DNA from 4 places in the Streptomyces sp. NPDC059443 genome. Region 3 is predicted to be linked to each of the others. Evidence: riboswitches for the same ligand, from Rfam matches in the RefSeq annotation. Region 3 holds a riboswitch; each other region holds the start of a gene.
What was found. Region 3 has a riboswitch for cobalamin ahead of ACFXDJ_RS02280 (ribonucleoside triphosphate reductase). Riboswitches for the same ligand answer to the same signal wherever they lie in the genome.
Positions count from the first base shown of each region.

Region 1: linked by a shared signal. The riboswitch ahead of ACFXDJ_RS23790 (cobalamin biosynthesis protein) and the one ahead of ACFXDJ_RS02280 (ribonucleoside triphosphate reductase) in region 3 are both predicted to bind cobalamin.
Region 2: linked by a shared signal. The riboswitch ahead of ACFXDJ_RS05550 (ABC transporter substrate-binding protein) and the one ahead of ACFXDJ_RS02280 (ribonucleoside triphosphate reductase) in region 3 are both predicted to bind cobalamin.
Region 4: linked by a shared signal. The riboswitch ahead of metE (5-methyltetrahydropteroyltriglutamate--homocysteine S-methyltransferase) and the one ahead of ACFXDJ_RS02280 (ribonucleoside triphosphate reductase) in region 3 are both predicted to bind cobalamin.

Region 1 covers NZ_JBHYVM010000026.1:8,607-11,805, forward strand. Annotated here, with positions in the region: gene ACFXDJ_RS23780 (anion permease) at 1-678, shown strand, start outside; gene ACFXDJ_RS23785 (hypothetical protein) at 707-928, shown strand; cobalamin riboswitch at 1,076-1,239, shown strand; gene ACFXDJ_RS23790 (cobalamin biosynthesis protein) at 1,275-2,237, shown strand; partial or broken gene ACFXDJ_RS23795 (cobyric acid synthase) at 2,234-3,199, shown strand, end outside.
Region 2 covers NZ_JBHYVM010000004.1:221,994-225,192, reverse strand. Annotated here, with positions in the region: gene ACFXDJ_RS05560 (glycoside hydrolase family 18 protein) at 1-559, opposite strand, end outside; tRNA gene ACFXDJ_RS05555 (tRNA-Trp) at 734-810, shown strand; cobalamin riboswitch at 1,019-1,152, shown strand; gene ACFXDJ_RS05550 (ABC transporter substrate-binding protein) at 1,189-2,181, shown strand; gene ACFXDJ_RS05545 (FecCD family ABC transporter permease) at 2,178-3,199, shown strand, end outside.
Region 3 covers NZ_JBHYVM010000002.1:142,817-146,015, reverse strand. Annotated here, with positions in the region: gene ACFXDJ_RS02290 (GNAT family N-acetyltransferase) at 1-529, shown strand, start outside; gene ACFXDJ_RS02285 (hypothetical protein) at 548-1,012, opposite strand; cobalamin riboswitch at 1,355-1,496, shown strand; gene ACFXDJ_RS02280 (ribonucleoside triphosphate reductase) at 1,474-3,199, shown strand, end outside.
Region 4 covers NZ_JBHYVM010000003.1:58,020-61,218, reverse strand. Annotated here, with positions in the region: partial or broken gene ACFXDJ_RS03565 (hypothetical protein) at 59-208, shown strand; gene ACFXDJ_RS03560 (3-hydroxybutyryl-CoA dehydrogenase) at 223-1,107, shown strand; cobalamin riboswitch at 1,257-1,483, shown strand; gene metE (5-methyltetrahydropteroyltriglutamate--homocysteine S-methyltransferase) at 1,638-3,199, shown strand, end outside.

The sequences.
Region 1 (3,199 bases), on a different contig from region 3:
ATCATCACCCTGGCGCTCGTCGCCGGCGGTGCCATCGCCCCCGGCTCCAACCCGCCGGTCTGGGTCATCGTCTCCGCCGGCATGGCCATCGCGATGGGCACCTACCTGGGCGGCTGGCGCATCATCCGCACCATGGGCAGCGGCCTGACCGACCTGCAGCCGCAGCAGGGCTTCGCCGCCCAGACCTCGGCCGCCAGCGTCATCCTGGCCTCCTCGCACCTCGGCTTCTCCCTCTCCACCACGCACGCGTGCTCCGGCGCCGTGATGGGCTCGGGTCTGGGACGCAAGGGCGGTGTGGTCCGCTGGTCCACCGCCACCCGCATGTTCATCGCGTGGGGCCTGACCCTGCCGGCCGCGGCCCTGGTCGCTTCCGGTGCCGAGCTGGTCATGCGCACCGGTGACATCGGCGTCGTCGCCGTCGCGCTCTTCCTGGTCGCCTCCTGCGTCGCCATCTGGTTCATCTCGCGCCGCCAGGTCGTCGACCACACCAACGTCAACGAGGTCGCCCCGGCCGGCGCCGAGGAGCCGGGCGTGGTCACCACGGCCATGGCCGCCGTCGCCGTCCCGCCGGTCGCGGGCACCGCCGCCGGCACCACCGCCGCGGTGACGGACGAGGCCCTGAAGGCCACCATCCCGGCCGCCCCCGCGACCCCCGCGGCTCCGGCCGCCGCGGTCTGACCCCGAGAACGACAGAGGAATCCGCAGCATGAAGATCGACTGGGCAGCACTCGGCTCCGTCTTCGGGGTCAGCCTCACCGCCACCGTCGTCCTCGTGACCCTGTTCACCCTGGGTCTGATGGGCCTCTCCAAGCACGAGGCCGCCACCGAGCAGGGCGGCGCCGCCACCCTGGCCCGTACCGGCGCCTACGCCTGCTTCGCGCTCTGCGCGGCGGCCGTGAGCTACGGGATCTACCTGATCGTCGCCTGAGACGCCGGGCCCCGTGTTGAAGGCTCCCTCCGGGTTCACCCCGGGGGGAGCTTTCGCGTGCCCGCCCCCTGCCTCGCCGCCGCCCCGGACCCGTCCCGCACCCGTCCCGGCCCACCCGTCTCCACCACCCCACAGCAGGTCAACGGCGAGTTGACGGGCCTTCGCGGTGCGTGGTGGACTGCCCGAGCCAATACGGCGGCATGGAGAGGAAGTCCGGTGCGAATCCGGCGCGGTCCCGCCACTGTCACCGGAGCACTCAAGCCGAGTGCGACCGGGAGCCAGGAACTCTCGCCGCCGGACACGTCGAACCAGGGCGCGGACCCTGAGTGAGGACATACCTGCCACCATGCGTGCCGATCGCGTCTTCGCGTACGGCGCCACGGCCGGCCTGATCGGCGACCGGATCCTCGGGGATCCGCGCCGAGGGCACCCCGTGGCCGCCTTCGGACGAGCCGCCGCCACGGTCGAACGCGCCCTGTGGCGCGACGACCGCGCCCGCGGCGCCCTGCACACCCTGGTCTGCGCCGGGGGCGCGGCCGCCATCGGCGCGCTGGGCGCCCGCGCCGTGCGCTCCCGGCCCGCGGCTGCCCGCATAGCCCTGACCGCCGCCGCCACCTGGGCCGTCGTGGGCGGCACTTCCCTGGGCCGCGAAGCCCGCGCCATCGGCGGGGCGCTCGCCGCCGGAGACGCCGAGACGGCCCGCGAGCGGCTGCCGCACCTGTGCGGGCGCGACCCCCAGGCCCTGGACGAACAGCAGATGGCCCGCGCCGTGGTGGAGTCGGTCGCCGAGAACACCTCCGACGCGGTGGTCGGAGCCCTGGTGTGGGGCGCCGTCGGCGGCGTCCCCGGACTGCTGGCCTTCCGCGCCGTGAACACCCTGGACGCGATGGTCGGCCACAAGTCCCCCCGCTACCTGCGCTACGGCTGGGCCTCGGCCCGGCTCGACGACCTCGCGGGCTGGCCGGGCGCCCGGCTGACGGCCCTGGCCGCCGTACTGGCCGGCCCCGACCGGCGGGGAGCCGTACGGGCCTGGCGCGCGGACGCCGCCAAACACCCGAGCCCGAACGCGGGGCCGGTGGAATCCTCGTTCGCCGGGGCGCTCGGCGTCCGGCTGGGCGGGACCCTGGCCTACGGGGGGCGGGTCGAGCACCGGGCGGTGCTCAACGGCGAGGAGGGGCGGCCGGTGGAGGTCGCCGACATCGAGCGGGCGGTCCGGCTGTCGCGGCAGGTGACTTGGGTGGCGCTGGGGGCCTGTGTGGCCGCCCGGACGCTGATCTCCCGTACGAAGAGGAAGGGGCGGCGCGCATGAGCGGCGGCGCGAAGCGCGGCGGGGGGCTCCTCGTCGCCGGTACGACATCGGACGCGGGCAAGAGCGTGGTCACGGCGGGCATCTGCCGGTGGCTGGCGCGCAGCGGGGTGAAAGTGGCCCCGTTCAAGGCGCAGAACATGTCCCTGAACTCCTTCGTGACGCGCGAAGGCGCGGAGATCGGCCGGGCGCAGGCCATGCAGGCGCAGGCCGCGCGCGTGGAGCCGACCGCGCTGATGAACCCGGTGCTGCTCAAGCCGGGCAGCGACCGCAGCAGCCAGGTGGTGTTGCTGGGCAAGCCGGTGGGCGAGATGAGCGCCCGCGGTTTCTTCGGGGGGTCCGGGGGGTCGTCCCCCGGGAAGGCGCTGCACGGGGGACGTCAGGAGCAGTTGCTCGGCATCGTGACGGACTGCCTTGAGCAGTTGCGGGGCACGTATGACGCCGTGATCTGCGAGGGGGCGGGCAGCCCGGCCGAGATCAACCTGCGGCGCACCGACATCGTGAACATGGGCATCGCGCGGGCCGCGCGGTTCCCGGTGGTCGTGGTCGGCGACATCGACCGGGGCGGGGTCTTCGCCTCGTTCTTCGGCACCACGGCGCTCCTGTCGCCCGAGGACCAGTCGCTGATCGCGGGCTACCTGGTCAACAAGTTCCGCGGCGACGTCTCCCTGCTGGAGCCCGGCATGGAGATGCTGCGGGGCCTGACGGGGCGGGCGACGTACGGGGTGCTGCCCTTCCAGCACGGTCTGGGCATCGACGAGGAGGACGGCCTGCGGGTCTCCCTGCGGGGTGCGGTACGGGAATCCGTGGTCGCCCCGCCCGTCGGCGAGGACGTGCTGCGGGTCGCGGTGTGCGCGGTCCCGCTGATGTCGAACTTCACGGACGTGGACGCGCTCGCGGCGGAGCCGGGGGTGGTGGTGCGGTTCGTGGACCGGGCCGAGGAACTGGCCGACGCGGACCTGGTC
Region 2 (3,199 bases), on a different contig from region 3:
CCGCGCCCGCGCCGCCGCGGCTGCCGTCCTGCGGGAGGTTGCCCTTGATGTACAGGTCGATGCAGGACGCGACGAGCGCCTTGCGGGAGGCCGGGGTCAGTGCGGCGTCCGAGAAGTGCGTGGACCAGCTCCAACCACCCAGCGAGAGCAGGACCTTGAGCCCGGGGTGCTTGGCCTTCAGCTCGCGCAACTGGTTGAAGTTGCCGGCGAGCGGCTGGCTCCAGTCGTCGGCGACCCCGTCGACGGAGTTCTCGGCGTCCAGCGGACGCACGTAGTCGGCCCAGGCGTCGGCCTCCCCGGGGACGTTTCCGGTGAAGCACTTGCCGTCCGCGCTGATGTTGCCGAAGGCGTAGTTGATGTGCGTGAGCTTGCCCGCGCTGCCGTTCTTCTCAAGGTCCTGGACCTGGAAGTCCCGCCCGTAGACGCCCCATTGGGTGAAGTAGCCGACCTTCTTGTACGAGGTCTCGTGCCCGGAGCCGTCGTGGGCGGGAGCGAAGGCGGTCAGCAGGGAGAGGGAGCAGACGGCGACGGCCAGCCTGCCGAGCGTGCTGCGGCGCATGGGCTTCCTTTGCGGATGCGGGGAGTGGTGCCGGGGCGCGTGCGCTGTGCATGCGGAAACTATTGGTCTGGACCAGAGCCGGTCAAGGGGGCGGCACGATCCGGCTGGATCCGCGGCGGGTCCCCCAATTGATTGGATCTTCAGTCCGTCCCGTGGCATGGTTGGTCCTGCCGAAGGGGTGTAGCTCAGTTGGTCAGAGCGTCGGTCTCCAAAACCGAATGTCGCAGGTTCGACTCCTGTCACCCCTGCCATGCGTGAGCAGGCAGTACTGCGAAAACGGACTCCAGGGAACCTCCCCGGAGTCCGTTTTGCCGTGTTCCGGGGTCGGCGATCACTGGCCATGGCCATGGCAACAAGTCTGGCCCCCGGGCCCGTCTCGGCCGGAAGGCCGAAACGAGATTTCCCGGGGCCCCTCCCGCATGGCCGGCGCGGTGCGCCGGGACCGCCGGCGATCACCCGTCTGGCAGACTGGGCCGGGTTACCCAGGCGGTGCAGGACAGGAAACCGGTGCGAATCCGGTGCGGTCCCGCCACTGTGACCGGAGCCCCCACGGGAACCGGGAGTCAGACACTGACGCACCGCCTCTTCACATCGACCAGGGGACGCGGATCCCCCGGAGAGGCTTCGCCATGTCGTCGTACCCCCGCGCCCTGCTGCGCGCGCTCGCCCCCGTCCCGCTCCTGATATCGCTGGCCGCCTGTGGGGGCTCACCCGGAGCGCAGGACGCGGCCGCGGGACCGGGCGCCGCGCCCGGGTACCCGTACACCGTCACCAACTGCGGTGTCAGCAGCACCTATCAGGCGCCTCCGCAGCGGGCGGTCAGCATGAACCAGCACGCCACCGAGCTGCTCCTCGCCCTCGGGCTGGAGGAGAGGATGGCCGGCACGGCCTACCTCGACGATGCCGTACTGTCCGCCTACCGGCCCGCGTACGACAAGATCAAGGTGCTGGCCAAGGAGTACCCGTCCAAGGAGGTCCTGCTCGGCGCCAACCCCGATTTCGTCTACGGGGGTTACTCCAGCGCCTTCGACAAGGCGCAGGGCCGCGACCGTGAGGGGCTCGCCAAGTCCGGTATCAACTCCCGGCTCAGCATGGAGTACTGCACCGAGGGGCCGGTGGGCCTGGGGCAGCTCAAGACCGAGATCACCGAAGTGGCGCGGACCTTCGGAGTACCCGAGCGCGGCGAGAAGCTCATCGCCGACGAGCAGCGCCGCATCGACGCCGTCACGGGGCGCGTGAAGGACAAGGCCAAGCCGACGGTCTTCGCCTACGACTCCGGCGACTCCTCCGCCTTCACCTCGGGAGGCAACGGCATCGGCAACGAGATCGTCTCCCTGGCGGGCGGGACGAACGTGTTCGCCGACCTCAAGGACACCTTCGGTGACGTGTCGTGGGAGAAGGTCATCGAGCGTAAGCCCGAGGTCGTCCTCATCTACGACTACGGCGGCACCACCGTCGAAGCCAAGAAGCAGCGCCTGTTGAACGACCCGGCGCTGGCACAGGTTCCCGCGATCAAGAACCAGCGGTTCGTCGTGCTGCCGCTCTCCTCCGCCGTGCTCGGCGTGCGCGTGGCCGACGCGGTCGAATCGCTGGGCGCCCAGCTCCACCCCGACGCCGCGTGAGGCGCCGGCTCGCCCGCGCGTTCACCCGTACGCCCGTCGTCCTGGCCGTGCTCGCCGCCGCGCTGGCGCTATCGGCCGTGGCGGGGCTGGCCCTGGGGCCCGTACGGATCCCCCCGGGCCAGGTGCTCGACCTCCTGCTCGGCGGACCCGGAACGGGGGCCGGTCCGGGCGGCGGAGGCGGAGCCTTCCGGGCGATCGTGTGGGACGTCCGGATGCCGCGCGTGCTGCTCGGGGCGGTCGTCGGCGCCGGGCTCGCCGTCGCCGGCACCGTGCTCCAGGCCCTCGTGCGCAACCCGCTCGCCGACCCCTTCCTCCTCGGGGCCTCCTCGGGAGCCTCGGCGGGGGCGGTGCTGGTGATCGTCTTCGGCGCCGGGATCCTCGGGTTCGCGGGCGGGGCCGCCGTACCCCTCGCCGCCTTCGCGGGGTCGATGGGCGCACTCGTCGCCGTCTACGCGATGGCCCGGCGCGGCGGCGCCATGACCACCGGCAGGCTGATCCTGGCCGGAGTCGCCGTCCAGTACGTCCTGTCCGCCCTGACCAGCCTGGTCCTGGTCCTCGCCGCGCACCCCGACCAGATGCGCAGCGTGCTGTTCTGGACGCTGGGCGGCCTCGGCGGGGCCCGCTGGGGCGAACTGGCGCTGCCCGCCGCCGCCCTGCTCGTCGGCACCGGCCTGCTGATCGCCCTGGCCCGTCCGCTCGACCTGCTGCTCGCGGGGGAGGAGGGAGCGCACACCCTCGGCCTGGACACGGGCCGGTTCCGGGCCGCCGTCTTCGTCCTCACCTCGCTCGTCATCGGGGTGCTGGTGGCCTACAGCGGGGCGATCGGTTTCGTCGGGCTGATGGTTCCGCACGCCGCCCGCATGGTCGTCGGCGCCGGACACCGGGCGCTGCTGCCGGTGGCCGCGCTCGGCGGGGCGGTGTTCCTGACCCTGGCCGACCTGGCCGCCCGTACCGTCGCCGCGCCGGAGGAGATCCCGGTGGGCGTGGTCACCGCGCTCGTCGGCGGGCCGTTCTTCCT
Region 3 (3,199 bases):
TCAAGGAGAACTGGCCGGACTGCGCGCCCGGCACACCGACGACGTGGCCGTGCTCCACGCCGAGCTCTACGAGGACGTGGCCACGCGCTCGCGCGCCGACACGCGGCCCTGGCGGCCGGTCGGGGCGGCGAGCGGGCACTCCCCGTACGAACCCCGCGAGCCCTCCGACGCCGTGGCCTGCTTCTCCGTAGTGGAGCGGGCCACCGGCGAACTGGCGGGCGAGGCCCTGCTCTGGGCCATCGACGCGCACAACCGCTCCGCCCACCTCGGCATCTCGCTGCGCCCCGGCAGCCGTGGCCGGGGCCTGGGCGAGGACGTCGTGCGACTGCTGTGCCGCTACGGGTTCTCCGTGCGCGGGCTGCAGCGGCTCCAGGTGGACACCCTGGCCGACAACCTCCCCATGATCCGGGCCGCGAGCGCGAACGGATTCGTCCTGGAGGGGACCCTGCGCCGGGCGGCCTGGGTGTGCGGGGAGTTCACGGACGAGGTGGTGATGGGGCTGCTGGCCGAGGACTGGCGGGCCGAGTAGCCGGTCGGGGCGCGGAGTTCACAGCCGGTGCACCCGTTCCTGCGGGAACCCCAGCGGATGGCGTCCGGCCGACAGGATCCGCAGGCCGGGGGCCGCGGTGAGCAGGTCGCGCAGCCAGGCCAGGGTCTCGGGCGCGAGGTGGTCGGAGCCGTCGAGGACGAGCAGCATGTCGCGCTCGGCCAGCCACGACGCCGCGTTCACCGTGCCGTACGGCAGGAACGGCATGCCCGGTACGCAGCCCAGCGCGGCCGTCAGGTCGCGGACCCCGAAGCGGTGGTCCATGCCGACGACGGCCACGCCGTCGTAGAAGTTGGACGCGAGCCGCTCCCCGATCTCCCGCACCAGCAGGCTCCGGGGCTCCCGGAACCGTCCGGTGACGGTGAGCACCCTGCACCGCCGTACGGTGGTGAGCAGGCGGGAAAACTCGACGGACGTGGCCGGAAATATGCCGGCTCCCACGGAATCGCTCACGGAATCGCCCATGGAATCACTCATCGGCACGATGCCCCCCATGCATGCGTGACCATACGCGGCAAGAGGCTTGTTCAAGCCGCATGAAGACGATTATGCGCCACTTTCGCCGGAAGGCCAGGGGAATTCCCTATTCCGCTGAAAGGCCCGTGGCGCCCGATGATCACAGCAGTTGTACAGGCAACGCGCCTTTGTCCACTCCTAGGTGAAGAGCCGCCCTCGGCGTCCGGGCAACGGTCGTCCGCGGCCGAGGCGGCGGACTAGGGAGGCCCGCGGCCCGAGGGCCGGAAGGCCTCTGCCCCGGGACCTTCGTCACCCAATATGTAGTGGTTGCAGGTCCTGCTCGCATCCATATGTAGTGTTGGCCCTGCCGGTTCGGCGGGGTTCGCCCCGACCGAGTCACAGGGAATCCGGTGTGAATCCGGGACTGCCCCGCAACGGTTGTGTCCACCCCGTGTGGACGAGTCCGACCCCTGCCGGCATGTGATCCGTACTTCCGTGCCGAGCCTCGTGGGAGGGCTGCCGTGACTGCTGTCGTCGATGCCGTAGAGACCGTGACCGAGTACCTGGACCGCCGGGACTGGCGGGTGAACGCCAATGCCAACCAGGGCTATTCGCTCGGCGGCCTCATCCTCAACGCGGCGGGCAAGATCACCGCGAACTACTGGCTGGAGCAGGTCTACCCGGCCGACGTGGCCCGCGCCCACCGGGAGGGCGACTTCCACATCCACGACCTGGACATTCTCTCCGGCTACTGCGCGGGCTGGTCCCTGCGCACCCTGCTGGCCGAGGGCTTGGGCGGGGTCCCCGGCCAGATCGACTCCGCCCCGCCCCGGCACCTGTCCTCGGCCGTGGGCCAGATCGTGAACTTCCTGGGCACCCTGCAGAACGAATGGGCGGGCGCCCAGGCCTTCTCCTCCTTCGATACTTACCTCGCCCCCTACGTCCGCCTCGACGCGATGACGTACCCGCAGGTCAGGCAGTGCATCCAGGAGCTGGTCCACAATCTCAACGTGCCCTCGCGCTGGGGCACCCAGACCCCCTTCACCAACCTCACCTTCGACTGGACCTGCCCCGAGGACCTGCGCGATCAGATCCCGGTCGTCGCGGGCGAGGAAGCCGGCTTCACCTACGGCGAGCTCCAGGCCGAGATGGACCTGATCAACCGGGCGTACATCGAGGTGATGACCGAAGGGGACGCCACCGGACGGGTGTTCACCTTCCCCATCCCGACCTACAACATCACCCGGGACTTCCCCTGGGAGAGCGAGAACGCCGAGCGGCTCTTCGCGATGACGGCCAAGTACGGGCTCCCGTACTTCCAGAACTTCATCAACTCCGCACTCGAACCGAACATGATCCGCTCCATGTGCTGCCGCCTCCAGCTCGATCTGACGGAGCTGCTCAAGCGCGGCAACGGCCTCTTCGGCAGCGCCGAGCAGACCGGTTCGCTCGGGGTCGTCACCCTCAACTGCGCCCGGCTCGGGTACGCGTACGCCGGTGACGAGCCGGGACTGCTGGCCGCGGTGGACCGGCTGTGCGATCTCGCCAAGGACAGCCTCGAACTCAAGCGGGCCACCGTCCAGGAGCTGATCGACGGCGGCCTCTTCCCTTACACCAAGCGGTACTTGGGCACCTTGCGCAACCACTTCTCCACCATCGGCGTCAACGGCGTCAACGAGATGATCCGCAACTTCAGCGCGGACGCCTACGACATCACCGCGCCCGAGGGCTACGCCCTCGCGGTCCGGCTGCTGGACCGGGTCCGGGCCCGGATGGTCGAGTTCCAGGAGAGCACCGGCCACCTCTACAACCTGGAGGCCACCCCGGCCGAGGGCACCACCTACCGCTTCGCGAAGGAGGACCGGGCCCGCTTCCCCGGGATCCTCCAGGCCGGCACCGACGCCAACCCGTACTACACCAACTCCTCGCAGCTGCCCGTCGGATGGACCGACGACCCCTTCGAGGCGCTGGAGCGCCAGGACGAACTCCAGGGCAAGTACACGGGCGGCACCGTCCTGCACCTGTACACCCCCGAGCGGATCCCGACGGCCGAGGCCTGCCGCGCACTCGTACGGCGCTCGCTGGAGACCTTCCGGCTCCCGTACCTGACGGTCACCCCGACCTTCTCCATCTGCGCCGACCACGGCTACCTGGCGGGGGAGCGGCCCGAGTGCCCCAGCTGCGGCGCGGCGTGCG
Region 4 (3,199 bases), on a different contig from region 3:
CCTGAAGCCCCCGACCAGCAGTGTCCGGGTTCTCGGCGCACCGGGCGAGCGCCACGAGGAGGTCAAGGAGTACCGCCTCGGCGAGCAGGTCGCGACCCTCATGGTCCGCCCGCGCGGGTGGCACCTCACCGAGGAACACCTGGAGACCGACGGACGCCCGGTGTCCGCCTCCCTCGTCGACTTCGGCCACCTCGTCCGCCACTCCGCCGCGCAGGTGAACGCGTGAACGCCCCCGCGCGGGCGTCCCGCATCCAGCGCGTCGGAGTCGTCGGTGGAGGCCAGATGGGTGCCGGAATCGCCGAGGTGTGCGCCCGAGCCGGCCTCGACACCGTCGTAGCCGAGTCGGACGCCACCGCCGGCCGCGCCGCCCGCGAGCGCGTCGCCGTCTCACTGGAGCGCGCCGTCCAGCGGGGCAAGCTGGACCGGATCTCCGCCGAAGACGCCCTGGCCCGGCTCGTGTTCACGGGGGACCTGGAGGACCTCGCCGACCGGCAGCTGGTCATCGAGGCCGTGACCGAGAACCCGGACGCCAAGACGGAGATCTTCACCGCCCTAGACAAGATCGTCGAGGATCGGGAGGCCATCCTCGCCACGAACACCTCGGCCATCCCGATCATGCGGCTGGGCATGGCCACCGGCCGCGCCGACCGGGTCGTGGGCTTGCATTTCTTCAACCCCGTCCCCGTCCTGCCGCTGGTCGAGGTCGTCTCCTCCCTCCACACATCGGCGGACACCCTCGTCGCAGTCGAGGCCTTCGCCCGCGAAGCTCTGGGCAAGACCACGGTCCGCTCCCAGGACCGGGCCGGCTTCGTCGTCAACGCCCTGCTCGTCCCCTACCTCCTCTCGGCCATTCGCATGGCCGAATCCGGGTACGCCAGTGCCGCCGACGTGGACGCCGGAATGGAACTGGGCTGCGCCCACCCCATGGGGCCGCTCAAGCTCGCGGACCTGATCGGCCTGGACACGGTCGCGGCCATCGCCGAGTCCCTCTACGAGGAGTTCAAGGAACCCCTGTATGCCCCGCCCCCGCTGCTCCAGCGGATGGTGCAGGCGGGTTTGCTGGGCCGCAAGAGCGGCCGCGGGTTCCACACGTACGGCCGGGGCTGAGGGTCCCGGCAGGTCTCCGGGCCTGAGGGTGCGCCGGAGGCGCGCGAGAACGGTGGGGGTGTGGCGCGTGGTGTCGCCGCACCCCCACCGTGTCTCATTTCCCCGTCCGACATGTGGAAAGTCGTGTCCCTTCCCCGGTCGGTCGACCTACTGTGGGCCTCGCAGCTGGTTCGCCCCCGCCCTCCAGGCGGGAAGCGTCGTAAGAGGGAACCCGGTGGGAATCCGGGACTGCCCCGCAGCGGTGAGCGGGAACGACCGCCGTCATACGCACTGGGACCTGAACCGGTCCTGGGAAGCGACGGCCATTAGGTGCCCGCCGGGAGACCGGCAGGCGTGCCCGCGAGTCCGAAGACCTGCCCGTTGCCCGTGCGCGATCGACCGCGCACGGTTTCCCGGTGACCTCGTGGGCGGGTCGGCGTGCATCTCGGGCGGATCCTCCCCGTCGCGTACCTCGGTCGTACGCGATCACGGCGGGCCGCCCGTTGCGGCACCCCTTCGCATCCTCGGCCCGTCACCGGGTCCATGGAGACATGCTCGCGAAGGAGAGTTCCGTGACCACCTCGAACCCCGCCGTACGCGCCACCGTGTACGGCTACCCCCGCCAGGGTCAGAACCGTGAACTGAAGAAGGCCGTCGAGGGCTACTGGAAGGGCCGCGTCACCGCCGAAGCCCTCCGGGACACCGCCCGCGACCTGCGCCGCACCAACTGGCAGCAACTGGCCGAGGCGGGCATCACCGAGATTCCGACCGGTGACTTCTCGTACTACGACCACGTCCTGGACACCACGGTCATGGTCGGCGCGGTCCCCGAGCGCCACCGGGCCGCCGTGGACGCGGATCCCCTGGACGGGTACTTCGCCATGGCGCGCGGCACCCAGGACGTGGCCCCTCTTGAGATGACCAAGTGGTTCGACACCAACTACCACTACCTGGTCCCCGAGCTCGGCCCCGACACCGTCTTCACCGCCGACTCCGCCAAGCAGGTGGCCGAACTGAAGGAGGCCCTGGCCCTCGGCCACACCGCCCGCCCGGTCCTGGTCGGCCCGGTGACCTACCTGCTCCTCGCCAAGCCCGCGCCCGGCGCGGCCGCCGACTTCGAGCCGCTGACCCTGCTCGACCGGCTGCTGCCCGTCTACGCCCAGGTCCTCGCCGACCTGCGCGCCGCGGGCGCCGCATGGGTCCAACTGGACGAGCCGGCTCTGGTCCAGGACCGCACCCCGGCCGAACTGAACGCCGCCGCCCGCACCTACCGGGAACTCGGCACCCTGACCGAGCGCCCCAAGCTTCTCGTCGCCTCCTACTTCGACCGTCTCGGCGAGGCCCTGCCCGTGCTGGCGAAGGCGCCCGTGGAGGGACTCGCCCTCGACTTCACCGACCGGGCCGCCGCCAATCTCGACGACCTCGCCGCGGCGGGCGGCCTCCCCGGCAAGCGGCTGGTCGCCGGCGTGGTCAACGGCCGCAACATCTGGATCAACGACCACCAGAAGTCGCTGACCACCCTCGGCACCCTCCTCGGCCTCGCCGAGCGGGTCGACGTCGCCGCTTCCTGCTCCCTGCTGCACGTCCCGCTGGACGCCGAGACCGAGCGCGACATCGACCCGCAGATCCGGCGCTGGCTCGCCTTCGCCCGCCAGAAGACGACCGAGATCACCACCCTGGCCCGCGGACTCGCCCTGGGCACCGACGCGATCACCGCCGAACTCGCGGCGAACCGGGCCGACCTGGCCTCCCGGGCGACCTCCGCGATCACCCACGACCCCGCCGTCCGGGCGCGGACCGAGGCGATCACGGACGCGGACGGCCGCCGAGCCCAGCCCTACACCGAACGGGCCGCCGCCCAGCACGCCCACCTGGGCCTGCCGCTGCTGCCCACCACGACCATCGGGTCCTTCCCGCAGACCGCCGAACTGCGCGTGGCCCGGGCGGACCTGCGCGCCGGACGCATCGACACCGCCGGGTACGAGGAGCGGATCGAGGCCGAGATCCGCGAGGTGCTCTCCTTCCAGGAGAAGACCGGGATCGACGTCCTGGTGCACGGCGAGCCCGAACGCAACGACATGGTCCAGTACTTCGCCGAGCAGCTCACCGGCTA